4 regions of the Vibrio sp. 1F263 genome follow, and region 2 is predicted to be linked to each of the others. Evidence: predicted binding sites of a transcription regulator. Region 2 holds the regulator's gene; each other region holds the start of a gene.

What was found. The regulator CRP, encoded in region 2, controls carbon source genes, mostly activating them, when cyclic AMP is high. The targets are predictions, from matches to a motif close to TGTGANNNNNNTCACA.
Region 1: ACED25_RS06875 (NupC/NupG family nucleoside CNT transporter) is a predicted target of CRP. The motif match lies at 3,804-3,819, and genes of this name have one in related genera.
Region 3: ACED25_RS03180 (NupC/NupG family nucleoside CNT transporter) is a predicted target of CRP. The motif match lies at 1,736-1,751, and genes of this name have one in related genera.
Region 4: ACED25_RS10320 (CTP synthase) is a predicted target of CRP. The motif match lies at 3,590-3,605, and genes of this name have one in related genera.

The regions. Positions count from the first base shown of each region.
Region 1 covers NZ_JBGONI010000007.1:70,077-77,778, reverse strand. The annotation lists gene ACED25_RS06900 (DNA polymerase III subunit psi) at 113-511, shown strand; gene rimI (ribosomal protein S18-alanine N-acetyltransferase) at 504-959, shown strand; gene prfC (peptide chain release factor 3) at 1,132-2,712, shown strand; gene ACED25_RS06885 (DUF5363 family protein) at 2,811-2,966, shown strand; gene ACED25_RS06880 (TatD family hydrolase) at 2,947-3,759, shown strand; gene ACED25_RS06875 (NupC/NupG family nucleoside CNT transporter) at 3,964-5,226, shown strand; gene deoC (deoxyribose-phosphate aldolase) at 5,764-6,540, shown strand; gene deoA (thymidine phosphorylase) at 6,649-7,702, shown strand, end outside.
Region 2 covers NZ_JBGONI010000011.1:15,430-23,131, forward strand. The annotation lists gene ACED25_RS09755 (hydrolase) at 1-883, shown strand, start outside; gene ACED25_RS09760 (YheU family protein) at 979-1,191, shown strand; gene ACED25_RS09765 (phosphoribulokinase) at 1,269-2,138, shown strand; gene crp (cAMP-activated global transcriptional regulator CRP) at 2,380-3,012, shown strand; gene ACED25_RS09775 (DUF1338 domain-containing protein) at 3,197-3,988, opposite strand; gene astD (succinylglutamate-semialdehyde dehydrogenase) at 4,247-5,704, opposite strand; gene astA (arginine N-succinyltransferase) at 5,744-6,763, opposite strand; gene ACED25_RS09790 (aspartate aminotransferase family protein) at 6,871-7,702, opposite strand, start outside.
Region 3 covers NZ_JBGONI010000003.1:146,878-154,579, forward strand. The annotation lists gene ACED25_RS03170 (hypothetical protein) at 60-536, opposite strand; gene ACED25_RS03175 (hypothetical protein) at 957-1,577, shown strand; gene ACED25_RS03180 (NupC/NupG family nucleoside CNT transporter) at 2,019-3,227, shown strand; gene ACED25_RS03185 (hypothetical protein) at 3,586-3,855, shown strand; gene ACED25_RS03190 (trans-aconitate 2-methyltransferase) at 3,901-4,512, shown strand; gene ACED25_RS03195 (DUF3541 domain-containing protein) at 4,621-5,829, opposite strand; gene ACED25_RS03200 (diguanylate cyclase) at 6,103-7,458, shown strand; gene ACED25_RS03205 (DEAD/DEAH box helicase) at 7,623-7,702, shown strand, end outside.
Region 4 covers NZ_JBGONI010000012.1:29,388-37,089, reverse strand. The annotation lists gene rlmD (23S rRNA (uracil(1939)-C(5))-methyltransferase RlmD) at 1-49, shown strand, start outside; gene relA (GTP diphosphokinase) at 186-2,411, shown strand; gene mazG (nucleoside triphosphate pyrophosphohydrolase) at 2,742-3,557, shown strand; gene ACED25_RS10320 (CTP synthase) at 3,690-5,330, shown strand; gene eno (phosphopyruvate hydratase) at 5,412-6,710, shown strand; gene ftsB (cell division protein FtsB) at 7,009-7,290, shown strand; gene ispD (2-C-methyl-D-erythritol 4-phosphate cytidylyltransferase) at 7,290-7,702, shown strand, end outside.

The DNA.
Region 1 (7,702 bases), on a different contig from region 2:
ATAAAGGAGCTTGATGCTCCTTTATTTTTTGTTAGTATCAGCCCAATGAGCACCGTTTAAGTTCACTCGAAGAATATTAATACCAACAAACCAAAGGTTACGACCGCTAGATATGTCACAAACACACGCGCAATATCTACAAGAGATGGGCATTAGCCAATGGGAGTTAAGTCACCCAGAGCGTTTGGCTGGTTATGAATCTGAATTGACTCTGTTATCGAATGATTGCAAGTTACTGTTGGTTTCACCAGAAAAACCTCAGGATGATCTCGCCGTGATGTTTGAGCGAGTACTCAAAAGTATCAAGCTCGACTTATCTCAGGCGTTGTATATTCAACCTCAGCATCTATCTTCTGTGGATTTAGGGGCGGTTGACTGGGTATGGTTTGCTGGTTGCGAATCTGCTCATGAACTGAAGGCCAAAACACTTCAATCTCCATTACTGTCTGACATTAACGGTAATAACCAACATCGCCGCGACTTATGGCAACAAATTTGTGCTTATGACTAATCAATTTTTACCGACTTCACAACAACACCTAGATGCTATTTGGCTGATAGAGCAGGCCGCGCATTCTCATCCTTGGTCTGAAAATATGATCCGTGATCTTAATAGTCGTGGAGGCAGCCACCGTGTTTTAGAAGTCGATGGAAAGGTTGTCGGCTATTTCTATGCTCAGAACATTGTCGGTGAGGTTACTTTGCTGACGATAGCGGTTGACCCTAAGCAGCAAGGCAAAGGTTACGGTAAGGCTTTGGTTGAGCACTTTCTCGATATGTGTGAACAAGCTGACGCGGAAAGTGCTTGGCTGGAAGTTCGCGAAAGTAATGTGAATGCTTTTAATCTTTACGAGAAGGCTGGCTTTAATGAAGTCGACCGCCGTCGTAACTATTATCCAACCAAGCAAGGCAATGAAGATGCCATCATTATGAGCTATCTTTTTATGTCTTTTAGCTAGTCATGTTACGTCTTTTCGCGAACTAGACCGGTAGCTCCGGAATGAGCCACAAAATAGGGTGTAAACTGACCCTTTAGAAAGTGACACGCTTTCTGTATAATCCGCACACAGAATTCAAGGGCAAGTATTATCTACTTGCCCTTTTTACGCTTTAGATCAGCAAAGGGCGACTATGTCTTTCCAACAAGAAGTGAGCAAACGTAGAACGTTTGCGATTATCTCTCACCCGGATGCGGGTAAAACCACGATTACTGAAAAAGTTCTTTTATTCGGAAACGCGATTCAAAAAGCGGGTACCGTAAAAGGCCGTGGCTCTAACCAGCACGCTAAATCTGACTGGATGGAGATGGAAAAAGAACGTGGTATCTCGGTAACTACGTCTGTAATGCAATTCCCATACAACGATTGTCTAGTCAACCTACTCGATACTCCTGGACACGAAGATTTCTCGGAAGATACGTACCGTACATTAACCGCGGTTGACTCTTGTTTGATGGTTATCGATGCTGCGAAAGGTGTCGAGGATCGTACTCGTAAACTGATGGAAGTAACGCGTTTACGTGATACACCAATCGTAACGTTTATGAACAAACTTGACCGTGATGTTCGTGACCCAATGGAAGTGCTAGATGAAGTGGAAAGCGAGCTAGGTATGGCTTGTGCTCCAATCTCTTGGCCTATCGGTTGTGGTAAAGAGTTTAAAGGCGTTTACCACATTCACCGTGATGAAACGATCTTGTATGAATCTGGCCACGGCCATGAGATCCAAGAAGTTCGCATTATCAAAGGTCTAGATAACCCTGAACTAGACGAAGCTGTTGGCGAAGATCTGGCGAGCAGCGTTCGTGAAGAGCTTGAATTGGTTATTGGCGCATGTCCTGAGTTTGATCACGAACTGTTCCTTGCTGGCGAGTTGACTCCAGTTTACTTCGGTACTGCATTGGGTAACTTCGGTGTTGACCATATGCTTGATGGCCTAACTCGATGGGCTCCTGCGCCTCAAACACGTCAAGCAAATGAGCGTGATGTTGAAGCGACTGAAGAGAAGTTCTCTGGTTTCGTATTTAAGATCCAAGCAAACATGGATCCAAAACACCGTGACCGTATCGCATTCATGCGTATCGTATCGGGTACTTACGACCAAGGTATGAAGATGAACCATGTTCGTACTGGTAAGAACGTGAGTATCTCAGATGCAGTAACCTTCATGGCGGGTGACCGTGCTCGTGCTGAAAAAGCATACGCGGGTGACATCATTGGTCTGCATAACCACGGCACAATTCAGATTGGCGATACCTTTACTCAAGGCGAAAGCTTGAAGTTCGCAGGTATTCCTAACTTTGCGCCTGAGCTATTCCGTCGTATTCGTCTGCGCGATCCATTGAAGCAGAAGCAACTTCTAAAAGGCTTGGTTCAGCTTTCTGAAGAGGGCGCGGTTCAAGTATTCCGTCCTTTGCAAAATAACGATCTGATCGTTGGTGCAGTTGGTGTACTTCAGTTTGATGTGGTTGTAGCGCGCTTGAAAGCGGAATACAACGTTGAAGCGATTTACGAAGGTGTGAACGTTGCAACTGCACGTTGGGTTGAATGTGATGACGCTAAGAAACTAGAAGAGTTCAAACGTAAGAGCCAAGCTAACCTAGCGTTAGATGGTGGTGATAACCTATCTTACATCGCACCGACTATGGTGAATTTGAACCTAGCTTCTGAACGTTTCCCAGAAGTTCAATTCCGAGCGACGCGCGAGCACTAATCACTCTGCGCTCTATTCGAGTTAAACAAAAACGTCTATTGTTCTGCAATAGGCGTTTTTTTATTCGTGTCTTTTGAGGTTAGAGGCTTAAGGTAAGTATGTTCAGTTGGATAAAAGCTTGGATTAAGAAATACGATAAGTGGTGCGAAGAGCTTGGCTTAACGCCTGAAAATAAGCGCAGCTGCGTGGCTTATCGCCGTGATCCTCAAGGACAACAAACAGAGAGTAGGGAAGATGACACCAGAATTAAGTGAATTTCCGCTGTTTGACACCCATTGCCATGCGGACTTTGACATCTTTGAGCAAGGTTTTTCACTTGATAAAGGTATTGAAGGTTACGTTAAAGAGGCGAAACAGGGGCAAGTCGAGAAGTTAATCATCCCTTCTATTGGCCAAAGTAACTGGAGGAAGCTTGATGAAATCGCTCAATCTTACCCTAATGTTTACTACGCTTTAGGTTTCCATCCTTATTTTTTAGAGCAAGCCAATGACAAGCAATTCTCAGAGCTTCGCCAATTACTCTCATCAAAAAACAGCCAATGTGTTGCGATAGGAGAGTGTGGCCTCGACTTTTTTGTCGATGTTGCACGGGAGAAACAAGAGAGTTTTTTCATCCAACAAATGGAACTCGCGAAGGCATTTGAACTGCCATTAATCATCCATGAAAGGAAGTCTTTTAACCGACTTATTGAGCTAATAAAGCAGCATAAATTTACTTTAGGTGGCGTGATCCATGGATTTTCAGGGAGCGAACAGCAGGCTTTGGCGTGGATTCAGCTTGGTTTCTATATTGGCGTCGGTGGAACGATTACTTACCCAAGAGCACAAAAAACACGCACCACTATCTCAAAACTGCCTCTTGAATGCCTGGTATTAGAAACGGATGCCCCGGATATGCCCATGCATGGAAAACAAGGAAATATTAATCATTCCAAGCATTTAGTTACGATCTTAAATGAACTATTTTTGCTTAGAAAAGAACCGAAGCAATCGGTTGCAGCGCAAATTTGGCAAAATAGCCATCGCGCATTCGGTATATGTGAATAAAATCGAAGGTTTTTGTTTATCGTTTGCGTAAATTGCACTTGGCTTGTGATTCGGCTCACATTTACGTGTGAATGGTACATGAATCTTCTACGAAAGTGTGAGGACGGCATTACTTTATTAGTGGTCGCATGAGTATAATTGCCTCCGCTTTATAGCCCCATTTTGTAACACGCCAATAAATAACTAATAAGGAAGTCATAAACTATGAGCCTGTTTATGAGCCTCGTCGGAATGGTTGCACTGATTGCAATCGCAGTACTACTATCCGACAACCGCAAAGCAATTAATCTAAGAACAGTGGGTGGCGCTTTCGCTATCCAATTCGCACTTGGTGCATTCGTACTTTACATCCCTTGGGGTCGTGATCTACTTGCAGGTTTCTCTGCCGGTGTAGCAAACGTGATCGACTACGGTAAAGATGGTACTGGCTTCCTATTTGGTAGCCTTGTTAACTTCTCAGTTGACGGTATCGGATTCATCTTTGCATTCCAAGTTCTACCAACACTAATCTTCTTCTCTGCTCTTATCTCTGTACTTTACTACATTGGTGCGATGCAAGTTGTAATCAAGGTTCTTGGTGGTGGTCTTCAGAAAGCTCTAGGTACTTCTCGCGCCGAGTCTATGTCTGCAGCTGCAAACATCTTCGTTGGTCAAACGGAAGCGCCTCTAGTTGTTCGTCCATTTGTTCCTAAAATGACTAACTCTGAACTATTCGCAGTAATGTGTGGTGGTTTAGCGTCTGTTGCTGGTGGTGTACTAGCGGGTTACGCATCTATGGGTGTACCTCTAGAGTACCTAGTAGCAGCGTCATTCATGGCAGCACCTGGTGGTCTACTATTCGCTAAAATCATCAAGCCTGAAACTGATGAAGTTGACGAGAACCTAGGTTCAGACATCGACGGTGGCGACGACAAGCCTGCTAACGTTATCGATGCAGCTGCTGGCGGTGCGTCAGTTGGTCTACAACTAGCACTTAACGTTGGTGCAATGCTACTAGCATTCATCGGTCTAATCGCTCTTATCAACGGTATCCTAGGTGGCATCGGTGGTTGGTTCGGTATGGAAAACCTAACTCTAGAACTTCTTCTAGGTTGGATCTTCGCACCGTTAGCATTCATCATTGGTGTTCCATGGGAAGAAGCAACTATTGCTGGTTCTTTCATTGGTCAGAAGACAGTTGTTAACGAATTTGTTGCATACCTAAACTTCGTACCATACATCGGTGAAAACGCTCAAATCGTTGAAGCGACTGGTCAAGTAATGTCTGTTAAGACTCAAGCAATTATCTCGTTCGCTCTATGTGGTTTCGCAAACCTTTCTTCAATTGCGATTCTTCTAGGTGGTCTAGGTGGTATTGCTCCAAACCGTCGTCACGACATCGCACGTATGGGTGTTAAAGCGGTTGTAGCTGGTACTCTATCTAACCTGATGGCAGCAACAATTGCTGGCTTCTTCTTATCTTTCTAATCAGTTAGAAATCGATATATAGACGCCATAATAATATCGCCCCGTAGCAAGAAATTGCTGCGGGGCTTTTTTGTTTTTGGGCCTAGTGATTTTGAGCATTAGCATGAGTGAATGCTTGGAGTCGAAAATGGGTCTAGAATGTTTTTTTGAGATACAAACCGTTTGCGTTCTAAGGAGCACTACAATTTATTGATGGATACCTATAATGTATTAGCTAAAGGGATAGGATGTCTCTGCTGGCAAGAAAGTAACATTGAGATTAGCTCGAACGTTATTCTTCTGGGATTAAGCCAAACTTAGCAATACGCTATATTAGCAATACACTATAGATGTTAGACACAACATGACTGATTTGTTGTGCCATAGACCAAACTGGTACTGTGCGGTGACAAGGATTGCAATTGGTAGCGAAAGTTATCAAGTCTTCAGGGAACCAAGTCCGTTCATTTGTGACTACTGAGCATTACTAAAATATCCATCTATACTGGATGGATGGTGAAGTAGTTAACTATTTGAATATATTGATCGGAGATAGAAATGAGCGATTTAAAAGCAGCAGCTCTACGTGCACTTAAACTTATGGACCTAACTACGCTAAATGACGACGATACTACTGAAAAAGTAGTGGCGCTTTGTCATGACGCGAAGACTGCAGTTGGTAACACCGCTGCAATCTGTATTTACCCTCGCTTCATCCCAGCCGCTAAGAAGGCGTTGCGTGAGCAAGGTACTCCAGAAGTACGCATCGCGACTGTAACTAACTTCCCTCATGGTAATGACGACATCGAAATTGCTGTTGCAGAAACGAAAGCAGCGGTAGCGTACGGCGCAGACGAAGTTGACGTAGTATTCCCATACCGTGCTCTTATTGCTGGCAACGAAGAAGTTGGCTTTGAGCTAGTTAAGCAATGTAAAGCCGCTTGTGGTGACATCACGCTTAAAGTGATCATCGAAACTGGTGAGCTTAAAGAAGAAGCACTGATCAAGAAAGCTTCTCAAATCTGTATCGAAGCGGGCGCAGATTTCATCAAGACTTCAACCGGTAAAGTGCCAGTAAACGCGACTCCTGAGTTCGCACGCATGATGCTTGAAGTTATTCGTGACATGGGCGTAGCTAAAACAGTGGGTTTCAAACCAGCTGGTGGCGTACGTACAGCTGAAGATGCTCAAGCTTACCTAGCGATGGCTGATGAGCTACTAGGCGCTGAGTGGGCAGACAACATGCACTACCGTTTTGGTGCTTCAAGCCTACTAACTAACCTTCTTAATACATTAGAAGTGACAGACGAAACTGCAGATCCAGCAGCATACTAATTTCCCTATCGGGTATAACAATAAAGTCTGTTTGATGGAGTGGTGTTAAGTCACTCCATATTACCTCTTTCCCTACACACCATACTCACTAGAGTTTGGGAGGCACTAATGTATCTACCTCAAGAAATTATTCGCAGAAAACGTGATGGTGAAGTCCTAACGACTGAAGAAATTAACTTCTTCATTCAAGGCGTGGCTAAAAATACCGTTTCTGAAGGCCAAATTGCCGCATTCGCAATGGCTATCTTTTTTAATGAAATGACGATGCCAGAACGTATCGCACTGACGTGTGCAATGCGTGATTCGGGCATGGTGATTGACTGGAGCCACATGAACTTTGATGGCCCAATCGTTGATAAACACTCTACTGGTGGTGTTGGCGACGTAACTTCTTTGATGCTTGGCCCTATGGTGGCAGCATGTGGCGGTTTCGTTCCAATGATCTCTGGTCGTGGTTTAGGCCACACTGGTGGTACGCTAGACAAGCTAGAATCTATCCCTGGTTACAACATTACACCAACCAACGATGTGTTTGGTGCCGTAACCAAAGAAGCTGGCGTGGCGATCATCGGTCAAACAGGCGATCTAGCTCCTGCTGACAAGCGTGTTTACGCAACTCGTGATATCACAGCAACAGTAGACAACATCTCACTGATCACCGCTTCAATCCTATCTAAGAAACTGGCCGCTGGTCTTGATTCTCTAGTGATGGACGTAAAAGTCGGTTCAGGCGCATTCATGCCAACGTATGAAGCCTCTGAAGAGTTAGCAAAATCTATCGTTGCAGTAGCAAACGGTGCAGGCACTAAAACAACAGCAATCCTAACGGACATGAACCAAGTTCTGGCTTCTTCAGCGGGTAACGCAGTTGAAGTCCGTGAAGCGGTTCAATTCCTAACAGGCGAATACCGTAATCCACGTTTGTTGGAAATCACGCTAGCGTCGTGTGCGGAAATGTTGGTGTTGGGTAACCTAGCAAAAGATTCAGATGAAGCGCGTGAAAAACTGATGGCAGTACTGGATAACGGTAAAGCAGCAGAGTGCTTCGGTAAAATGGTAGCGGGCCTTGGTGGTCCAGTAGATTTCGTAGCGAACTACGATAACTACCTAGAAAAAGCAGAAATTGTTAAACCAGTGTACGCCCTCGAAAGCGGTGTAGTAT
Region 2 (7,702 bases):
AACTCCCGACGGCGATTTCCTAGACCTTGCATGGAGTGAATCGCCAGACGGTGACACGCCAAGCAATGATGATAAAAGTAACAAGCCAATATTCGTTCTATTCCACGGATTAGAAGGGAGCTTTGAGAGCCCTTACGCCAACGGGCTGATGAATGCATTTGCTAAAGATGGTTGGCTATCAGTGATGATGCACTTTAGAGGTTGCAGCGGAAAACCAAATCGCTTGGCTCGTGCATACCATTCAGGTGAAGTCGAAGATGCGCGCTTTTTCCTAAGGCATCTGCACGCGCAGTTCCCCAACAACCCCAAAGTTGCAGTTGGTATCTCTTTGGGTGGTAACATGCTGGCGAATTATTTGGCTGAGTATGCCGACGACCCATTGCTGTCGGCGGCGACCATAGTATCTGCTCCATTTGACTTGGCTTGTTGTTCTAGTCGCATTGAGCAGGGCTTCTCCAAACTCTATAAGAAGTATCTACTCAACTCTCTAAAATCAAACGCCTTGAAAAAAGTTAGCCTGCTACAGGAAAAGCTTGGTGTCACAGCGGAAACCATTAAGAAGATCACCAAACTGTATGAGTTTGATGAACAAATCACGGCGCCTCTGCATGGGTTCAAAAATGCCCAAGATTATTATGCACAATGCTCCGCACTACCTAAACTCAAGAAGATCAAACTACCAACTCAGATCATTCATGCCAAGGACGATCCTTTCATGACCGATGATGTGATTCCAAAGTTCGTTCTGCCTGATAACATCGATTATCGACTGTTTCAAAAAGGCGGTCATGTGGGGTTCATTACCGGCAGCACACTCAAGCCAAGATTTTGGTTAGAAGAAGCATTACCCGCCTACTATGAAAGTCTACAAGATTCGGCATAATGACGAGCCTTAGTAAATAACAGTTAAAATATTACTAAGCTCACTCATTTCTACAACAATAAACCTACCCATGAACATAAAAGAGAGAAGTATTTATGATCATCCCGTGGCAAGACATTGCGCCAGAGACACTGGAAAACCTCATCAAAGAATTCGTACTGCGTGAAGGTACGGACTATGGTGACGTAGAAGTTTCACTGCAAAACAAAATTGACCAAGTGAAACATCAATTAGCCTCAGGAGAAGTGAGTATCGTGTTTTCTGAACTGCATGAAACAGTTGATATTCAAGTCACAAAACGCTTCTAAGCTGCGCTCATAAAGGAGCCGTGTTATAGTGGTAAACGATTGCTAACAAGTAAGTTACTCAAAAGACAAGGGTTGTCATGTCCGCTAAACATCCAATTATTGCGGTGACGGGTTCATCTGGAGCCGGCACCACCACTACCTCAGAAGCCTTCCGAAAAATGTTCAATATGATGGACGTGAAGGCAGCTTGGGTTGAAGGGGATAGTTTCCATCGCTTCACTCGACCAGAGATGGATGTCGAGATCCGTAAGGCGCGCGAGCAAGGTAAGCACATCAGCTACTTTGGTCCACAAGCTAACGATTTTGGTGCATTAGAAGATTTCTTCCGTCAATACGGCAATGAAGGCACGGGAAAAGTCCGTAGCTATCTGCATACCTTCGATGAAGCCGTGCCTTACAATCAAATGCCCGGCACCTTTACGCCATGGCAAGAGATCCCTGAAAACTCGGATGTGATGTTCTACGAAGGTCTTCACGGTGGCGTAGTCGATGGTGACATCAATGTTTCTCAACACGTCGATCTGCTTATCGGCATGGTACCTATCGTAAACTTGGAGTGGATCCAGAAATTCGTTCGTGACACACGCGATCGTGGTCACTCTCGCGAAGCGGTGATGGATTCTATTGTTCGCTCAATGGATGATTACCTTAACTACATTACCCCGCAGTTTTCGCGTACTCATATCAACTTTCAGCGTGTCCCTACCGTAGATACATCAAATCCACTGAATGCAAAAGGGATCCCAAGTTTAGACGAAAGCTTCGTGGTTATACGTTTGCGCGGCATCAAAAACGTCGATTTCCCTTACCTGTTGGCTATGATTGATGGCTCATTTATGTCACGTCATAACACGCTTGTGGTGCCAGGAGGCAAGATGAGTTTTGCTATGGAGCTCATTGTAAGGCCGATCCTGCAACAACTTATAGAAACCGGGAAAATAGGCTAACAAAACAACATTCTGGTTGATTACTTTTCATACCGTGATCATGTGCACAATTTTGCGTAAAAAATCGTAGCTTGGTCACGATTAAAATCAAGAAATAGTACCTGAAAAAGGATACTATTCTTAAACGAAACACAAGATAGCTTGCAGCACTCAACGAGTGCTCTTATCCTAGCTAGGTCAATTCAGGCTTAGCTAAAATATGGAAAGCGGCAAGCATACCCTGCAGAGGAAGTAAGATATTATGGTTCTAGGTAAACCCCAAACCGATCCAACATTAGAGTGGTTCCTTTCACACTGTCATATTCATAAGTACCCTTCAAAAAGTACTTTGATTCATGCTGGTGAAAAGGCAGAAACCTTGTACTACATCGTTAAAGGTTCTGTGGCAGTTCTTATCAAAGACGAAGAAGGTAAGGAAATGATTCTTTCTTACCTAAACCAAGGCGACTTCATCGGTGAGCTTGGCTTGTTCGAAGAAGACCAAGAGCGTACTGCATGGGTTCGTGCAAAATCTCCTTGTGAAGTAGCTGAGATTTCTTTCAAGAAATTCCGTCAACTTATCCAAGTGAACCCAGATATTCTAATGCGTCTTTCAGCGCAAATGGCAAACCGTCTACAAGTAACTAGCCAAAAGGTTGGTGACTTAGCGTTCCTTGACGTAACAGGTCGTATCGCTCAAACGCTACTAAACCTAGCAAAACAGCCAGATGCAATGACTCACCCTGACGGCATGCAAATCAAGATCACTCGTCAAGAGATTGGCCAGATTGTTGGTTGTTCTCGTGAGACCGTAGGTCGTATCTTGAAGATGCTAGAAGAGCAGAACCTAATTTCTGCACACGGTAAGACCATCGTGGTATACGGCACTCGTTAATCTCGATTAACTGAGCCAAAAATTTGAAAGCCACCAAATGCGAATTTGGTGGCTTTTTTGTTTTCTAAAGGTCTAAAGAACAGATGCGGGAAGCAAAGTTAGAAATCGGACTTCACTATTCTAAAGTATCTCGAAGCGAAGCGTACCCGCACCTCTAGGGCAAAGCCCGTACTCGTATCTTTCTTTAACCGTTGGTGCTTTCAAAGATCTTGTCAGCTGAAGCCGCGACAAATCCGGTATAAAGCTCACCATTGGCCATCACATAACGCTTAGCAAACTCATAAAAGCCTCCAGGAATCATCTCATTGCCTTCAACAAATGAAACTGGGACTTTGTCTGCCATAGTTGATGATTGCTCTAATAAGACCTCTGGAGAGCCTTTCACCTCACCACCTGACGCATTGATAGTGAATCCCGACTCATTCAGATAGTCATTCACGGCCTGCACTTCATCGAACTTATTTAACTGGTTCACACTCACCGTAAAGTGGTTTGCACCGTAACCATGAGCTGCGAGCCAAGAAGCGTATTCACTCTCTTTTGCTAGCACTTGGAAATCTGCGAAGCTCAAACCCCAAAGACGACCACCAAACAAGAATTCATGACCCTGAAGCTTGCTTGCGTCTACTTGCCCAACCAACTTAGCAACGATCTGTTGTAAGTCGCTTGAACACTCTTCGACCTTCAACTCACTAATGAACACTTTTGGTTGTTTTGGATCTGGATGCTCGTAATGCTTAGCCACTAGCTTCTTGCTCTCAAACAAGTAATCGCCACATGCCTTGTAACCTAACTCAAGGAAAGGCTTGGCCAGTGTTTCAATCCCCAGCGGTGCAACATTAAAAGTACGCAGTGCAATATGATCATTAATCAGGGCTTCGTCTTCTTTCAGCAAGTGATGTACTTTCTCAGCCGATGGACAAAGCCTGTGAATGTAATCATTCCATAGTGATTTAAAGAGTAGATCGGGCGTCATGGTGACTCCTTGTCAGAGGTTCTAGCAAGCTAGTAATTTGGATTAGAAAGGGAGAGGCTGGACATAGAGTCAGCAGCCATCAGCCTGTGACATACTTGTTCTATTATTATCTAGCGCCCAATCTAGGTGTCGGACGTGGGTGAAAATAGGAAGCGATAACACCGCTTCCTTATTACACAATCAATCAATGAATCTGTTACTCATGAACCTAGAGCTCATAAGCTTATGATTCATCAAGTTAAAGCTTAAGAACCAAAACTACAGCTCAATACCTGGGCTAAACGTAGTTGGCAGTTGAGTTTCACCACCTTCCATTGACGCCATTGGGTAAGCACAGTAGTCAGCCGCATAGTAAGCACTTGGGCGTAGGTTGCCTGAAGCACCCGGGCCACCAAATGGTGCATCACCACTTGCACCTGTTAGCTGGCGATTACGGTTAACAATACCCGCACGGATATGGTCAACGAAGTATTCCCATTCGGAATCGTCGGTTGAAACTAGGCCTGCAGACAAACCAAAGCGCGTGTCATTAGCCAGTTCAACGGCTTGCTCTAGCGATTGGTAGCGAACCACTTGCAGCAATGGGCCGAAGTACTCTTCATCTGGCAGTTCAGCAATGTTGGTTGCATCGATAATACCCGGAGAAACAAACGCCGCTTCGCCCGCTTTGGCTTCGACTAGGCTTACACCACCTAACGATTGCAGATTAGCTTGCGCGTCCAAAATGAACTTAGCCGCCGCTTCAGAGATTTGTGGGCCCATGAAGGGTGCTGGCTCAGCGAATGGCTGATCAACACGAATCTTCAAGGTAGCCGCAACAAGCTTATCGAGCAGTTGATCGCCCTTTTCTCCAACAGGCACATACAAGCGACGCGCACACGTACAACGTTGACCCGCACTGATGAAAGCCGATTGAATAATGGTGTAAACCGTCGCGTCAGCATCACCAAATTGGTCAGTGATCACCATAGGGTTGTTGCCGCCCATCTCTAGCGCCAACATCTTGCCCGGTTGACCTGCGAACTGACGGTGAAGGATATGACCGGTATTAGCACTGCCCGTGAATAACACGCCATCAAGACCTTTAGCATCAGCCAGTGCGATACCAGTTTCTTTAGCGCCTTGCACTAGGTTAATCACGCCAGCTGGAAGGCCTGCTTCTTGCCACAGTTTCATCGCAAACTCACCCGTCCAAGGTGTCTGCTCTGACGGCTTAAATACCACGGTATTACCCGATAGCAGTGCCGGAACAATATGACCGTTAGGCAGATGACCTGGGAAGTTATAAGGACCAAATACCGCCATTACGCCTAATGGGCGATGACGCAATACGATTTGGTTGCCTGCGGCTTCACGTGAAGCTTCACCCGTACGTTCGTGGTAAGCACGAATAGAGATAGCGATTTTACCCGCCATCGCACCCGCTTCAGTGCGAGTTTCCCAAATCGGCTTACCCGTCTCTTTTGCAATAATCTGTGCAATTTCTTCGCTGTTCTCTTTTACCTTCTCAGCAAAGTTCAATACGATCGCTTCACGCTCTGCAAAGCTCAATTGTTTCCAAACTAAGAAAGCGTCACGCGCCGCTGCTACTGCAGATTCAACCTGTGCTGGTGTTGCACTATCGCCTTGCCACACGACTTCATTATTGTATGGGCTTACTGATGTCATGGCGTCGCCTTGACCTGCCACCCACTGTCCTGCTATCCACTGAGTCATACTTCTATCCTTAAAATCTTCGACAGATAATCGCCGCTCTTATTGAGCCAACATGCGAACGAATTCGCCTTCTTTTACTTCAAGAGCGCTTGCTACTTCAGATGATAAAATCACTGTGTCGCTAGCTTGGTCATACGCGCCTTTCGCAGCTACTGCGCGGAAGTTCTCAAACGAGGTATTACCAATTAGGAAGTCTTTAGAGCTTGAATGCTCTGCAATTGTCACTTGAGCTCGAATCGCATGACGCACTGATTCGATATTTCTTAGATCACACTCAACCGTTGGGCCCCCATCAAAGATATCGACATAGCCACGGTTGGTGAAACCTTCACGCTCCAGCAACTTAAGTGCAGGGCGCGTATTGTCATGAACCTCTCCAATCACCGCCTGAGCTTCTTTGCTCAGCAAGTTCACATAGATAGGTAACTTCGGCATTAGGTCAGCAATGAAGCCTTTCTTACCAATACCCGTTAGGTAATCGGCGAGCGTAAAATCAATCGAGAAGAAATGCTCTTGCAGCCACTGCCAGAAAGGAGAGTTACCTTCCGCATCCGATACACCACGCATCTCAGCAAAAATCGTTTTCGAGAAACGCTCTGGGTGCTCTGACATGATCAAGAAGCGACACTTAGACATCAAACGACCATTCAATCCACCACGGAAAGCCGGGCGCAAGAACAGTGTGCAGATCTCACTGCATCCGGTGTAGTTATTGCCGAAAGTCAGTAGCTTCACGACGTTATTCACGCCAAGCTTCTGCGATGAGTGAACCACTTTGCTGATGTGGTAAGAGTAAAACGGAACATCCCAGCCAATTGAGGCTTCGATACCCGTAGTACCTGCGACTTCTCCGGTTTCGGTATCAAAGCCAACCATTAGGTAGCCTTCATCACCAGGTTCAGTCACGTCTTGTTTAGCAAAGCTGTATTCAGAATGAGTAATTCGGTTGGTTAACAGTTCTTCGTTAACCGGAAGAGATGTGAATCCGTGACCAGACTCAACCGCGCAGGTATGCAACGCATCGTAATCAGATAATTTTATTGGGCGAACAACTAGCATCAATATTCCCTCCAGATGCAAAACAGGCCCAAAACGAGAATCTTGGGCCTTTAGCAGTACGTCATGGGATCGCTCTAATGGCGATCATTCCTATGACGCCGCTCAGGCTAAACTAGCGTAGCGATTGCTTTGTCTAGTTTTGATAAACCTTCTTCAATTTCTTGTGTAGTGATAACCAGTGATGGCGTGAAACGAACCACGTTTGCACCCGCAACCAGTACCATCAAGCCTTGTTCGCCTGCTGCTACTAATACATCACGAGCACGACCTTGCCATGCTTCATTAAGTGCAGCACCTAGCAATAGGCCTTTACCGCGAACTTCACTGAATATTTGGTATTTGTCGTTAATCTTAGCCAAACCATCACGGAACATTGCTTCACGTTCTTTCACGCCAGCTAGCGTTTCCGGTTGGCTAACGACATCAACAACCGCTTCAGCAACGGCACACGCCAGTGGATTACCACCGTAAGTAGAACCGTGCGTACCGACTTTTAGGTGCGTCGCAAGCTCAGACGTTGTTAGCATTGCGCCGATAGGGAAACCGCCACCTAGTGATTTCGCTGTGCTTAGAATATCAGGTGTTACACCTAGGCCTTGGTAAGCGTAAAAGTTACCCGTACGGCCATTACCTGTTTGCACTTCATCAAAGATAAGCAGTGCATTGTGTTTGTCACACAGTTCACGAACTGTATTCACGAACTCAGATGTTGGAGAGATGATACCGCCCTCGCCTTGCAGGGGTTCCATCATGATTGCACATGTGCGATCTGAAATGTGCGCTTCTAGCGCAGCAATATCGTTGTAAGGCAGGTGAGTTACATCGCCCGGTTTAGGACCGAAGCCATCAGAGTAAGCCTCTTGACCACCCACAGTTACGGTAAAGAAAGTACGACCGTGGAAACCTTGTTTGAATGCAATGATTTCAGACTTCTCAGGA
Region 3 (7,702 bases), on a different contig from region 2:
GAATGTATTTGTCTATTGGAATGTAAATATATAGAGGGTCTGTTGAAGAAAATAGAGAATTAATCGTATCGACCGTAGTCGGTAAGCATTTTCTTAAGCATGCTATTAACGTCTTTGGTCTTTTTATTTCTTTTAGTTAGTTGGCTAAGAGAAGTCGGTTTTGGCGAGGTAACATTTTCACCATCTATTTCTTCGGTTTTATCTTTCATTTTCTGTACGGCAGGCAATAACATTCTAATTTCTTCATTATTGATATTGGTCAGAACCACAATATTTTCAGATTCAACTTGGGTAATAGTTAATATGCCATGCTTAACGGATTCAACCTTTTCACCAATCATAATTGATTCAGGTGCGACAGAGCGATCGGTTAACTGACCTGTACGTAATTTCGCCGCACTGATAGCGCGGATATTTCCGGTGTTTTCAAACGCAACAATAACAGTATAGGTATTATAATACTCAACTACTGTCACATAGCCGTGTCTATTTGTTTTGAATCTAGCTCCATTGTTCATGTCGTGCGGAGCTTCCATTTTCTTCACGTGTTTCCTCTCTTAGTCTCAATGGCAGTTATATCTAATCAGCTCGTCTCGTTTTATAGATAATGAATGGGTGAGATAATACAAAGTATATACGCATCTAAACTTAAGATGAATCTTGAAGTCATAGTAAATGAGGGAGAACACAGAAAAGTGGTAATAATCACACAGAATTAACCGAGAGGTTACGCAGCTCTCTACATAGGTTGAACATATCACATTCATTTCATGATCTTCATTTACAACGCCTGCTGCTTAAAGTTTTATTGGGTAATTACTCAATAAAACCAACCTGATATGTGAGCCAATTTATATAAATAAGAATTGTATAAATTATTGATTTAATGAATGTTTACTGAGTAAGACAATTTTTGTTAGAACACCATCTTCAAAACAATAAGATAGGTAAATCTAATGACAAAACTCGTCAGTTTGCTCCTTGCCACAATCACGCTAGGGCTTTCAGGTTGTGCAACAGTATTAACTCCAGAACAGAGTGCGCCACAATTGAGTGTCGTACCTCAAGAAAAAGCACTGACTATTGCAGTGATTGATAAACGCCCATACGTTTTAGACCAAGATAAAGAGCCAAAGTTTGAGGGCATTATCCGTAGTTCTCTCGGTATTCCTTATTCACACAACACGGCGACACAACAGCCGATGTCTCAGTTTTTGACGGATAGACTTGTTGCGGGCTTAAAGAAGCAGCAAGTGACGGTGGACTCAGTCGAGACGACACCAAACGAAGACATCACTAAAGTCGCTGAGCAGATGAAAGCGTTCGACAATAAATCGATGATGTTCGTCTTGAATGAATGGAAATATGATTTCCATGCGTTTACGGATAACTCTTGGTACAACGTAAATGTGATTATTTACGACGAAGTAGGTAAGAAACTGCTGAGCAAAAATTTCCAAGGCGAGAACGATGTGCCAGATGGTGGTGTGATCATTAATGAAATGCAGCTTATCTATAAACAACGTTTCGAAGAGATCTTCCAAGACGTTGAAGTGAAAAGTGCATTGCTTAATTAATTTTGCCCATTTCGATAATATCCTTTAGAAAGCCACACTTTGTGGCTTTTTATTTTAAACTTCCTGCCTCGACGTTCTTTTTGACTGATAAGTTAAAAATGACGATAAACACTGCGTTTTGTTTAATCCTTGACCGCGCGATCGTTTGCGTTGAAAAATGTGATGAAAGTCTCACTTAACTGTTTATACTTCTTTTCCGGTTTTAAGCCGGTGCTTAGCCAATACAAGCCGTCACATGGATATGTGAATGACCCCACGGACCGGACCAGCTACGTTCCACTGCTTGTATAAGGTGATTTTTACATGAACAACTCGTTGTTACATTCGCTAACCCTGTTAGCTCCTTCATCGCGTAGCGTTTTGCTTGCGGTTCTTTGTCCTATTCCTTTGATGTCATTCGTTTGGCTCATGTTCACTCTTTAAGGATTACTAGGACACATTATGAATATTCTATTTGGTTTTGTCGGTGTTCTTGCACTGATTGCTTGTGCGTACCTGCTATCTGAAAGTCGTTCTTCGATTAACTGGAAAACAGTCTCTCGTGCACTATTACTTCAAATCGGCTTCGCGGCTTTGGTGTTATATTTCCCTTGGGGACAATTGGCGCTAACAAGCCTAAGTAATGGCGTTTCTAGCCTGCTTGGTTTTGCAGACGCTGGTATCGCATTCCTTTTCGGCGACCTTGCAACTGAAGGTTTCATTTTCGCGATACGCGTACTTCCAATCATTATCTTCTTCAGTGCTCTGATTTCTGCACTTTACTACCTCGGCATCATGCAAAAAGTGATTCAAATCTTGGGTGGAGCGGTGCAAAAACTGCTGGGCACCAGTAAAGCTGAATCCTTGGTAGCAACAGGTAATATCTTCCTTTCTCAGGGTGAGTCTCCTCTTCTTATTCGTCCGTTTTTAAAGTCTATGACTCGTTCGGAACTGTTTGCTGTAATGGCAGGTGGTATGGCGTCCGTAGCGGGCAGTGTGCTTGGTGGTTATGCTGGTTTAGGTGTTGAACTTAAATACCTTATCGCAGCAAGTTTCATGGCAGCTCCAGGTAGTCTGTTAATGGCGAAGATCATCGTTCCAGAGCGCAGTACACCAAGTGACTACGACCATATCGAACTCGATAAAGCTGACCAAAGCAACGTGATCGATGCACTGGCAAGCGGCGCGATGAACGGTATGAAAGTCGCGGTGGCTGTCGGTACTATGTTGATTGCATTCGTGAGTGTGATTGCGATGGTGAACACTGGCCTAGAAAGCTTAGGTGAGACGTTTGGTTTTGCGGGTATTACGCTGCAAGCTATCTTTGGTTACCTGTTCTCACCACTAGCATGGCTGATCGGTATCCCGAGTGATGAAGTATTGATGGCGGGTTCTTACATTGGTCAGAAGATCGTAATGAACGAGTTTGTTGCTTTCATCGACTTCGTTGAAAACAAAGCGCTGTTATCTGAACATAGCCAAGTCATCGTCACTTTTGCTCTATGTGGTTTTGCTAACATTGGTTCTATTGCTATTCAGCTGGGTTCAATCGGTGTTATGGCACCAGAGCGTCGTGCTGAAGTGGCAAACTTAGGCTTGAAAGCAGTCGCTGCTGGTACGCTTGCAAACCTAATGAGTGCGTGTTTAGCGGGTATCTTCATCCTGCTTTAAGCGAGATTCAGTTCAAGCGCCTAAATTTAGTTAAAGCGCCTAAATTCAGTTGAAGCGGGCACCTTTCTTGCGGATTTAACGTGAGAAGGGTGTCCGCTTTTTTGTGCCTGCTCGTTAAGTTGATTCAGATTTTGAACCACCACTTTTATTGCTATGCGGTGTATAAGGCTCACTCGGAAGAGTAATAGAGCAAGCCTGTTTTATCCGATATACTTGAATATCATTAGGTTGCGATTAATAGCATTCGGCTTCAATTAAGAAAATCCGGTTTCTATTAAGAACACTCGGTTTCGAATAAGAATATTCCGTTCCGACTAAGAATACGGCAACCAAGCTCAAATTTATCAAGGGTCTCTCTATGAACATGCGCGTTCTTATCGGTCTTATTACTACCTTCATTGGCTTGTTTGCGATGGTTTATCTTATTGCTGGTGGTACTCAGTTTCCTCTCTATCAGTGGCCGCAAGAAGCGTATCTCGGTTTAGTGTTTAGCGTAGTATGGGGCACTGGCGTTGCTGCATCGGTGGCTTATGTCTTCTCAGCTTTGGTGTTTGTGACTGTCGCCGTGGTTTGCTATGCGGTCGGTTATAAGATTGGTGGACTCTTTTCTTCAAATTCTGACGTCTAAGTTTATTGAGGCGTACTTATGTTCATTGAAGTGAGATTTGTTTGAATGCACTGGCTCGATCGTTGGAAAGTGTATCGCTATCATCGAAAGCAGGCTAACCGCTCGAATGGCGACAAGGCTAAAGCTTTAGGGTGGACTAGCGAAGAGAGCCAATTGTGTCGCTTTGAAGTGATTGCTCGTTCGGCTGACTTCGAAAAGAAGAGTATTTTAGATTTGGGTTGTGGCTATGGCGAGCTGTTTGAACTGCTCGACAGCATCTATCGCATTCAATCTTACACCGGCGTTGACCAACACGCAGGCTTTTTAAAGAAGGCGAAGCAGAGTTATACAGAAGATCGTTGTCGGTTTTTGTCGGGTGATATGAGCCAAATGAGCCTTGAGGTACACGATGTAGTTATCGCCAGTGGCTCATTGAATTACATCTCTCGCGACTCGGATTATCTGACTAACATGATTACTCGTATGTTTGGACTAGCGAATCAGACGGTGATTTTTAATCTGCTCAATTCAAGCCAATATCCTTCACGTAATACCTTGATGAGTTATCACCCTCAAGGCGTATATCGATTCTGTAAAACACTCTGTGATGATGTTTCCTTGATAGAAGGTTACGCTGAAGGGGATTTCACGATAGTGATGAACAAAATCTGCCCCTGAACATAAGACTAAGCTTGAGTGAAGTGATTGTTTGGTAAGAGTTAAAAAGCCGCAGACCTTGAGAGATTTGCGGCTTTTGGGGTTTTAAAATCAACTTAAGTATTACTGCTAGTGCTTCAGCGGTTGATTTTCAAGCAGTCCGTAAGGGATGTTAGTAAATACTTTTGGGTTACCTTCATAAGTCGGTGCTTCGTTCACTTGCTGCCAATCGAGTAGCATGATAGCGAGTACGTTGCGGTGCTCTCCATACTTGAGATCAAAATCACCGGTGACTGAAGGGATCATACCTTTTGTCTTATCGATAGATGCCTGGATTGCGAGCCTAGTTTTCTCTACAACCGGGTCATTCTCTAGACCGGCTAATAAGAAAGTCAACCCAACCTCAGCAATCACATCCTCTTTAGCTCGTAACAGGATAGTATCGATGTTTTCTCTGAAGTAATCGTAGATCCATTGGTGTTCTTGCTCGCTTACTTGGTGCTGGTAATACTCAGAATCTCCAAAGATCACATGTGTCATACCATAGATCTTATTGCCGTATTGCTGGCTTGAAAGCTTCTTGTCGTTATCGTCTGGGTAGGCTTTTTTGAAGGTATCGACAAATTCATCAACGACATCTTGTTCACCCAATTGGCGTAGCCAGTAAACTTGATTAGCGAGTTGGGCTGCCCACGCTTTCACCATATCTTCATTGGTCACGTATCGTGAAAAGTCATAACGACGAATAATCTCGCGCAGTTTGACATCGTTCTTGTGTTCTAAACCGTACTCATTGGCGCGCGCCATAGAGCCGAGAAGGTCAACACCAAGATATAGATATTCTGGCATGTGCTTGGTGATGTTGTAGCGTCGAACACTGCGTTCATCGCTGTCGCCAACATAGGAAGCAACACGCTTTTCTGAGTACAGTACGATTTGTTCCATGGTGTGAACATCATTCGATAAGCGGCTGAGCTTACTTGCGACACGTGCCATGTCACTCCATACCGCGGCAGAATATTTGTCGTCTAATGTTTGTCGATACATACGCAAACCATAGTGACCCTCTTTGAATGCAGGCAGAGTGTAAAGTTGGCTTTCGTAGGTTGTGCGAATCAGATCGGCGGATTGTTTAAAAGATTGCTCTTGAGAGTCGAGAACACCAGCTTGTAATTGAATACTTGGTACGCTTGTTGCTTGTATGTTAACAGGCTCTTGTATAGTAACAGTCTGTTGTGTGTCAAAAGCCGTTAGCGTATCTGAAGTAGCTTGTGCGTGAACCGCAACCGCAACTGAGATTGATAACAATGTGCACAGAGTTAGCGTTTTTAGCTTCATGTTCGTAAGGTACCAAGCTGATTAATTGTGAATATAAAATAACACTCATGAATCTTTCAATGTAAGGTTTTGGTCAATACATTGTAATCTTTAATAAGATTGATTCGATATTTGGTTCAGTAATCAATGTGTCTAATGGACTTTAAGTGATGAATGACTCAATAATGAAATGAGCACTAGGCTAAGTGTATGTATTTAAATAGCTTAACGGCATACTTAAAGAGTTAGTCTGATATGAGCAAATTTAAGAACAAAAAGGTTTAGGGGGTCTGAATGCCAAGTGGTTCTAGCAAGCAATGGCCTGCCAAATTATTATCTTTACTGTTTTTTTTAGTGGTAATGAGTGCTATCGAGTTTTTTCACTCTAAAGAGTTATCCTACCTGAAAGATGAATCCTACTCTGAGGCAAAAAAGCAGCTATCGATCATTCGTTCTCGAATCGAAGCCGCGATCGTGTCAGATATGTATATCCTCAATAATTTTTCGACCTTAGTGACCATAAACCCTGATGGTGAGGTGAAAAATTGGGACAAGATTGCTGAAAGTATTATTAAAGATGGTTTCCATATTCGTCTTATTGGGCTAGCCAAAGACGACATTCTAAACTTTGTTTACCCTATGGAAGGCAATGAGCAGATTCTCGGTATTAATTATCGTGATTATCCAGACCAATGGGAGTCTGTTGAGATAGCCCGTAATCTTGGCAACACCTTTATTGCCGGCCCTTTTGAGTTGTTTCAAGGCGGGCAAGCCCTCATTACGCGCACTCCGATCTTTCGAGACCCGCCTTTTAACGAAGACTATTGGGGTGTATCCAGTGCCGTTATTAGTTTAGATGAGCTGTTTGAAGATGTCGGAATCGGCAAGATCGAGAACAAGTATGAACTCGCGATTCGTGGTGCAAACAGTTCAGGTAAAGATGGTGCAGTCTTTTATGGCACTCAAGGTGTGTTCGACAATGCGTTTGCCACTGAACAGGTGAGTTTCCCACATGGTGGTTGGTACCTTGCTCTTTCTGGTAACGAACATGTATTGATGGATGAACCTTGGTATCGAATTCAAGCGGTAAGGCTGGTGGGTTACTCCATAATGGTAGTGCTGGCGTTTGCCTTCTTTACTATTTATCGCCTGTACCGAATTGCAGATAGCCGCTCTATGCATGATGAACTCACCATGTTACCTAATCGTCGATACTTTATGTACAGCCTAAAGCAGGCGTTCAAAGTCACCCAAAAGCAGAGAGCAAGAACCTTTGCTGTGGTAAATATCGATCTTGATGGCTTTAAAGCGATCAATGATACTTTTGGGCATGCGGCTGGCGATCAGGTGCTTATTGAGTGTGCTAATCGCATTAAGAGCGAGTTACGTGGTTCAGATATCGTTGCGAGAATCGGTGGTGATGAGTTCTTAGTTTTGTTACCACGCATCATTGATGATCAACATGTCTCTTCGATTGTAGCTAAACTTCGAAGAGCGATATGTAGCACACCTGTTGTTTATGATACGCACTCGATTTATCTTCGAATTAGCGTTGGTTGGGTAATTCATAGCAATAACTACAGTGATGTCGATGCACTACTCAAAGCAGCTGATGAAAAAATGTACGAACAGAAACGACAAATTTTATAGGTTGGATTGGATCTGTTATTAGAATTTAGTTGCTGAATGTGGGGAAAAGCCTCAGAATACCGCGCTTTGCTCTTTATCAATCCTATTGATGAGCGAAAGCTGTAGCAACGACTTCTTTCTGCGCGTTGCTCATACTAAATGTTATTCAACTGAGAAAATAATCTATGAGTTTTACCTCCCTTGGCCTTTCTGAACCGATCCTTAAAGCTATTGAAGCACAAGGTTACGATAAGCCATCACCAAT
Region 4 (7,702 bases), on a different contig from region 2:
TCCCCATACCAGTCATCTAGAATCGATGGCTCTCTTTATCAAGGCTTAGAAGCCCTTAAATAAGGCTTAAAAATGAATCACAAAGGCGCAGGGAAGCCTGCGCTGATATCAATATGAGTCGAACTAACTTGGAATCAGTTAGTCATATTGAATTGGGTATAAAACATAATAACTAGGAAGGCATGATGGTTGCGGTACGAAGCGCACATTTAAACCCAAGCGAACAGTTTGAGCTAGAAAGTTGGATTGCGTCACTGAATCAAGACGTAAAAACCTCGAATAAACTGACCAAAGTTTATCGTCACTGTGAAGAGCTATTAAAAGATCACGAGCAAGCGTCGCTCCTGCTTTGGCGTGGACGTGAGATGATCGAAATCTTGGTTACGTTGTCGATGGACCGTGCCACTTTAATTGCAGCGCAACTTTTCCCCGTTGTTTCAAGCGGCGTTTTTGGACGTGAAGCGTTTGAAGAAAGCTACGGTAAAGAAACCGTAAAGTTAATTGATGGCGTTGAAGAAATGGCAGCTTTGGGCCAGCTCAACGTTACCCTTGAAGGCAGTGCTGCCTCGGGACAAGTAGATAACGTTCGTCGAATGTTACTGGCCATGGTCGATGATTTCCGCTGCGTCGTCATCAAGCTAGCAGAACGAATTTGCAACCTCATCGAGGTAAAAAAGGCCCCTGATGCTGTTCGCCGTGCGGCAGCGAAAGAGTGTGCTAACATCTATGCGCCTCTTGCAAACCGTTTAGGCATTGGTCAGCTAAAGTGGGAAATTGAAGATTACGCTTTCCGCTATCAACAACCAGATACCTACAAGCAGATTGCCAAACAGCTGTCAGAGCGTCGTATCGTGCGCGAACAATACATCACTGACTTTGTTGATGACCTAACATCAGAAATGAACCGTTCAAGCATCAATGCTGAAGTCAGCGGTCGTCCCAAACACATCTACAGCATCTGGCGTAAAATGCAGAAAAAGGGCTTAGAGTTTGATGAGCTTTTTGACGTGCGTGCGGTACGTATTATTGCCGACCAACTGCAAGACTGTTATGCCGGTCTAGGTGTGGTTCACACCAAATATAAACATCTTCCAAGTGAATTTGATGACTATGTGGCGAATCCTAAGCCCAATGGTTACCAATCAATTCATACCGTAGTTCTTGGCCCTGAAGGCAAGACCATCGAAATTCAGATCCGTACCAAGCAAATGCACGAAGACTCTGAGTTAGGTGTGGCTGCGCACTGGAAGTACAAAGAAGGTGCTTCTAGCGGTGTACGCAGTGGCTACGATGAGAAAATCACGTGGTTGCGTAAGCTTATCGACTGGCAAGAAGAGATGTCGGATTCTGGCGAAATGCTGGATGAAGTACGTAGCCAAGTCTTTGATGACCGAGTCTATGCCTTTACACCACGCGGTGATGTGGTCGATTTACCAATGGGTGCAACGCCGTTGGATTTTGCTTACCACATTCACTCGATGGTTGGACACCGTTGTATCGGTGCCAAAGTCGCAGGTCGAATCGTTCCGTTTACTCATAAGTTGGCGATGGGCGATCAAGTTGAGATCATTACTCAAAAAGAACCGAATCCATCACGTGATTGGTTAAATCCGACCACAGGTTTTGTTCATTCAAGTCGAGCTCGAGCAAAAATTAACGCTTGGTTCCGCGCTCAGAGTCGTGAGAAAAATCTCGAAGCTGGACGAGACATCCTAGAAGTCGAGCTAGGCAGAGTCGGCGCAACACTGAAAGATGCTGAGCAATATGCGCTGAAACGATTCAACGTCAATACACCTGATGAATTGTATGCAGGTATTGGTAGCGGTGATTTGCGTATTAACCAAGTGGTTAATCACATCAATGCTCTGGTCAATAAGCCGACGGCTGAAGAAGAAGATAAGAAAGCACTCGAGAAGTTGCTTGAGTCTGACAATAAGCCAGCGCATCAGAGCCGTCCGAAAAAGGATGCTGTCGTTGTTGAAGGTGTTGATAACCTAATGACCCACTTGGCTCGTTGTTGTCAGCCTATCCCGGGGGATGTGATCAAAGGTTACATTACTCAAGGGCGTGGTATCTCAGTACACCGCAGCGATTGTGAGCAGTTAAGTGAACTTAACCTACATGCCCCTGAACGTATCATCGATACGGTGTGGGGAGATGGTTTTGTAGGCTCGTATATCTTAACACTGCGTGTAGAGGCGCTAGAACGTACCGGCTTGTTGAAAGACATCACATCCCTGTTCTTGAACGAAAAAGTCAGTGTGACGACAATGAAGAGCCGTATTGACTATAAACGTCAGCTGTCGGTGATGGATTTCGATTTGGAAGTGACCAATATTGAAATTCTGAGTCGAGTGACAAGCCGAGTAGAACAGATCAAAGATGTTATGAGCGTAAAACGCCTAGGCTAGTTTTTACGTCGTACTTGGCCTTCTAACTGTGTTAACTGCACTATACTCGCTTCATCACATAGGCAAGCTATGCTCAGAAGTCTCGTAAGTTTGTTGCCTTGTTAGAAGAGCCAATTACTTAGTAAAACAAAGATAGTCGTCATTCCCTACAGTGAGGGACGAACGTGATAGGGAATCTCGCCAAGCGATTTGAGATCCCCAACTCGCTCATTCTTCGCTCTTGAGGATGACCGAAAAAATAGAAAGGTGAGTGGTTTTGGCTGCTCACCTTTTTTAGTTTTAGTGAAGTTTTAAATTTAAAAATCAAAGACAGTGAATAGGAAGAAAACGATGAATCACCCGATTGAACAACTTGAACAGATCATGACTAAGCTGCGCGATCCTGAGGGTGGCTGTCCTTGGGATTTAAAACAAAATTTTGAAACCATTGTGCCGCATACGATCGAAGAGACCTATGAGGTGGTGGACGCGATTCACAATAAAGATTGGCCAAACTTACAAGAAGAGTTGGGTGACCTGTTGTTTCAGGTGATCTTCTATAGCCAATTGGCGAAAGAGCAGGGCTTGTTTGAGTTCTCTGATGTGGTCGACGGTATCAATGAGAAGCTGACGCGCCGTCATCCACACGTATTTTCTGATACAGAGTTTGCCAGTGATGAAGAAATTAATGCCAACTGGGAAGCTGAAAAAGCCAAAGAGAAAGCACAGGCAGGCAAAACTCAAGAAAGTATTCTAGACTCAATACCAAACTCTCTACCTGCACTTTCGCGTGCTACAAAGATTCAAAAGCAAGTCGCGAAATTTGGCTTTGATTGGGACTCTATCGGCCCGGTCGCTGATAAGGTTTTAGAGGAAGTTGATGAGGTGCTAGAAGAAGCGCTTCAAGTAACGCCAAACGAAGATTTAGTTGAAGAAGAACTGGGTGATTTGTTGTTTGCTACCGTCAATTTAGTGCGACATTTGGGTAAAAATCCAGAAACGGCTCTCAATAAAGCCAATCTGAAATTTTCACGCCGCTTTAAAGGTGTGGAACAAAAAGTTCGTCAGCAAGATAAAATTTTGACCGACTTTTCTCTACAACAGCTTGATTCCATATGGGATGAAGTCAAAGTGGCGGAGAAAAGATCATCAAAGCTTTTATCATGAATTGATTTGAAGCAAAAAATAAAAAATAGCAGTGTGATAGATTTCACGTTGTGGCGATAAGGGGCTTCTGGTATATTTTCATCCCGTCCAGAAGTAATCCATTTCCCTCATTCAACCAATTTCAGGTTAAACATGACGACAAATTACATTTTTGTTACTGGCGGGGTTGTATCCTCTCTAGGTAAAGGTATTGCAGCAGCATCTCTTGCGGCTATTTTAGAAGCTCGTGGTCTTAAAGTGACTATGATGAAGCTTGACCCTTACATCAACGTTGATCCAGGCACAATGAGCCCGACTCAACACGGTGAAGTGTTCGTTACGGAAGATGGCGCTGAAACTGACCTTGACCTTGGTCACTACGAGCGATTCATTCGCACCAAGATGACTAAGCGTAACAACTTCACTGCAGGTCGTGTTTACTCAGACGTACTCGCTAAAGAGCGTCGCGGTGATTACCTAGGTGCAACTATTCAGGTTATCCCGCACATCACTAACTCTATCAAAGAACGTGTAATTTCTGGCGCAGCTGGCCACGATATCGCGCTAGTTGAAGTTGGTGGTACGGTTGGTGATATCGAATCTCTACCATTCATGGAAGCGATTCGTCAGCTAGCAGTAGAGCTAGGCCGTGAACGCGCAATGTTCATGCACCTTACTCTAGTGCCATACCTAGCAGCTGCGGGCGAAGTGAAAACTAAGCCAACGCAACACTCTGTAAAAGAGCTGCTGTCTATTGGTATTCAGCCAGACATTCTAGTTTGTCGTTCAGACCGCAACATTCCTTCGAACGAGCGTAAGAAAATTGCTCTGTTCTGTAATGTGCAAGAAAATGCAGTTATTTCTATGCGCGATGTTGACTCTATCTACAAGATCCCTCAGCTTATTAAAGCTCAAGGCACTGATGAACTTGTATGTAAGCGTTTCGGCATCACAGCTCCAGAAGCAGACCTGTCTGAATGGGAACAAGTAATTTACGAAGAAGCTAACCCAACGGGTGAAGTGACGATTGGTATGGTTGGTAAGTACATTGAACTACCAGACGCATACAAATCAGTAAATGAAGCGCTAAAACACGCGGGCTTGAAAAATCGCCTAAGCGTTAATATTAAATACGTAGATTCACAAGACGTTGAGTCTCGTGGCGTAGAAGTTTTAGAAGGCCTAGATGCAATCCTAGTTCCTGGTGGCTTTGGTGATCGTGGTGTTGAAGGTAAGATTCTTGCTGCTCAATACGCTCGTGAAAACAAAGTACCTTACTTAGGTATCTGTCTAGGTATGCAAGTAGCACTTATCGAGTACGCTCGTAACGTTGCGAAAATGGAAGGGGCACACTCTTCTGAATTCTGTACTGAAACTAAGTACCCAGTTGTTGGTCTTATCACTGAGTGGACTGATGGCGAAGGTAAAGTTGAAGAGCGTACAGAAACATCTGACCTTGGCGGCACAATGCGTCTTGGTTCACAGCTTTGTCACCTAGCGAAAGAGACAAAAGCTTACGAATTATACGGTAGCGCGACGATCCATGAACGTCATCGTCACCGTTACGAAGTGAACAACAATCTTCGTCCACAAATTGAAAAAGCGGGCCTAAAAGTATCGGGTCTATCTGCGGACAAGAAACTGGTTGAAGTTATTGAGAACCCGAACCATCCATGGTTCGTTGCTGCTCAATTCCACCCAGAGTTCACTTCAACACCTCGCGATGGTCACCCATTGTTTGCAGGTTTCGTTAAAGCAGCTGGCGAGTTCCAGCGCGGCGAATTAGAGAAGTAAAAAGGAATACAGGTAGCTGCGTAAGTTGTGCTGCTACCTTTAAATTTGACATTTATATATTCAACGAGAAGGAAACATTCAATGTCTAAGATCGTTAAAGTTCTAGGTCGTGAAATCATCGATTCACGTGGTAACCCAACTGTAGAAGCTGAAGTACACCTAGAAGGCGGTTTCGTAGGTATGGCTGCTGCTCCATCTGGCGCATCTACTGGTTCACGCGAAGCTCTTGAGCTACGTGACGGCGACAAATCACGTTTCCTAGGTAAAGGTGTTCTTAAAGCTATTGAAGCTGTAAACGGCCCAATCGCTGAAGCTCTAGTAGGTTCTGACGCTAAAGCACAAGCTGACGTTGACCAAATCATGCTTGACCTAGACGGTACTGAAAACAAGTCTAAGTTCGGTGCGAACGCTATCCTAGCTGTATCTCTAGCTAACGCAAAAGCTGCTGCTGCTGCGAAAGGCATGCCTCTTTACGAGCACATTGCTGAGCTAAACGGTACTGCTGGTCAATTCTCTATGCCTCTACCAATGATGAACATCATCAACGGTGGTGAGCACGCAGATAACAACGTTGACATCCAAGAGTTCATGATCCAACCAGTTGGCGCTAAGACTCTTAAAGAAGGTCTACGTATCGGCGCTGAAGTATTCCACAACCTAGCTAAAGTTCTTAAGTCTAAAGGCTACAGCACTGCAGTTGGTGATGAAGGTGGTTTCGCTCCTAACCTTAAGTCTAACGCTGAAGCTCTAGAAGTTATCGCAGAAGCTGTTGCAGCTGCTGGTTACGAACTAGGTAAAGACGTTACTCTTGCTATGGACTGTGCAGCATCTGAGTTCTTCGACAAAGAAGCTGGTATCTACAACATGAAGGGCGAAGGTAAAACTTTCACTTCTGTAGAGTTCAACCACTACCTAGCTGAGCTAGCGAACAACTTCCCAATCGTTTCTATCGAAGACGGTCTTGACGAGTCTGATTGGGATGGCTTCAAGCACCAAACTGAACTTCTAGGCGACAAGCTTCAAATCGTTGGTGACGATCTGTTCGTTACAAACACTAAGATTCTTGCTGAAGGTATCGAGAAAGGCGTAGCTAACTCTATCCTTATCAAGTTCAACCAAATCGGTTCTCTAACAGAGACTCTAGCTGCTATCAAGATGGCTAAAGACGCTGGCTACACTGCAGTAATCTCTCACCGTTCTGGCGAAACTGAAGATGCAACTATCGCTGATCTAGCGGTAGGTACAGCTGCAGGTCAAATCAAAACTGGTTCTATGAGCCGTTCTGACCGTGTTGCTAAGTACAACCAACTTATCCGTATCGAAGAAGCTCTAGGTTCTAAAGCTCCTTACAACGGTCTTAAAGAAGTTAAAGGTCAATAATTCACTCTGAATTATTAGCTTAAAGCTTTTGAAAACGCTCTACTTCGGTAGGGCGTTTTTTTTTGCTTGTAGGAAAGTGAGATCTAATTTCTAAAGCTCCTCCTCGTTACATCTAAAGTTCGTTATTCCCTAGACTGACGAAGGAAGGAGTAGGGAATCTCATTGTTACCATATCTATCCCGACAATAATTCTCCGACTTATTGATTCCCTAACACCACATATCTCGCACCAATAAGCTCATTATGGTATATATGTGCCTTATTCTAGTTCCTTCTTTTTCAACCGGCGAAAGGTGTTATGCGAATTTTTGCTTTAGTACTGCTCATAGTGTTTGGCTGGCTACAACACACACTGTGGCTCGGTAAAAATGGTATTTCTGATTACTACGGTGTGAACAACGAAATCCAAGTTCAACAGCAAGTAAACGAAAAGCTCCATCTTCGTAACGCAGAGATGTTTGCGGAAATCGATGATCTACGCCAAGGCTTAGACGCGATAGAAGAGCGCGCACGTCATGAGCTTGGAATGGTAAAAGAAGGCGAAACGTTTTTCCGCATCATTGGTGAGGAATCCCATTAATGTCGACTCAACTTCAAAGTGTGATTGCCGTTGTACCTGCAGCGGGCGTCGGTAGCCGAATGAAAGCAGACCGCCCTAAGCAATATCTTAAGATTAACGGCAAAACGATTTTAGAGCACACCATTGAGAAATTACTGTCTCATCCACAAGTCTCTCAAATTGTCGTTGCGATCAGCGATGATGACCCCTATTACCCGGAGTTAGCACTCAACCAGAATCCAAAAGTGGTCAGAGTGTCTGGCGGAAGCGAACGAGCGGACTCGGTACTCTCTGCACTAAACTGTATCGCCGAGCAGCAGCTTAGCGATTGGGTAATGGTTCACGATGCGGCAAGGCCTTGTGTCCAACTCAGTGATATCGACAAGCTAATTTCCGGCGCGATGAGCCATGATGTAGGGGCTATTTTAGCGGC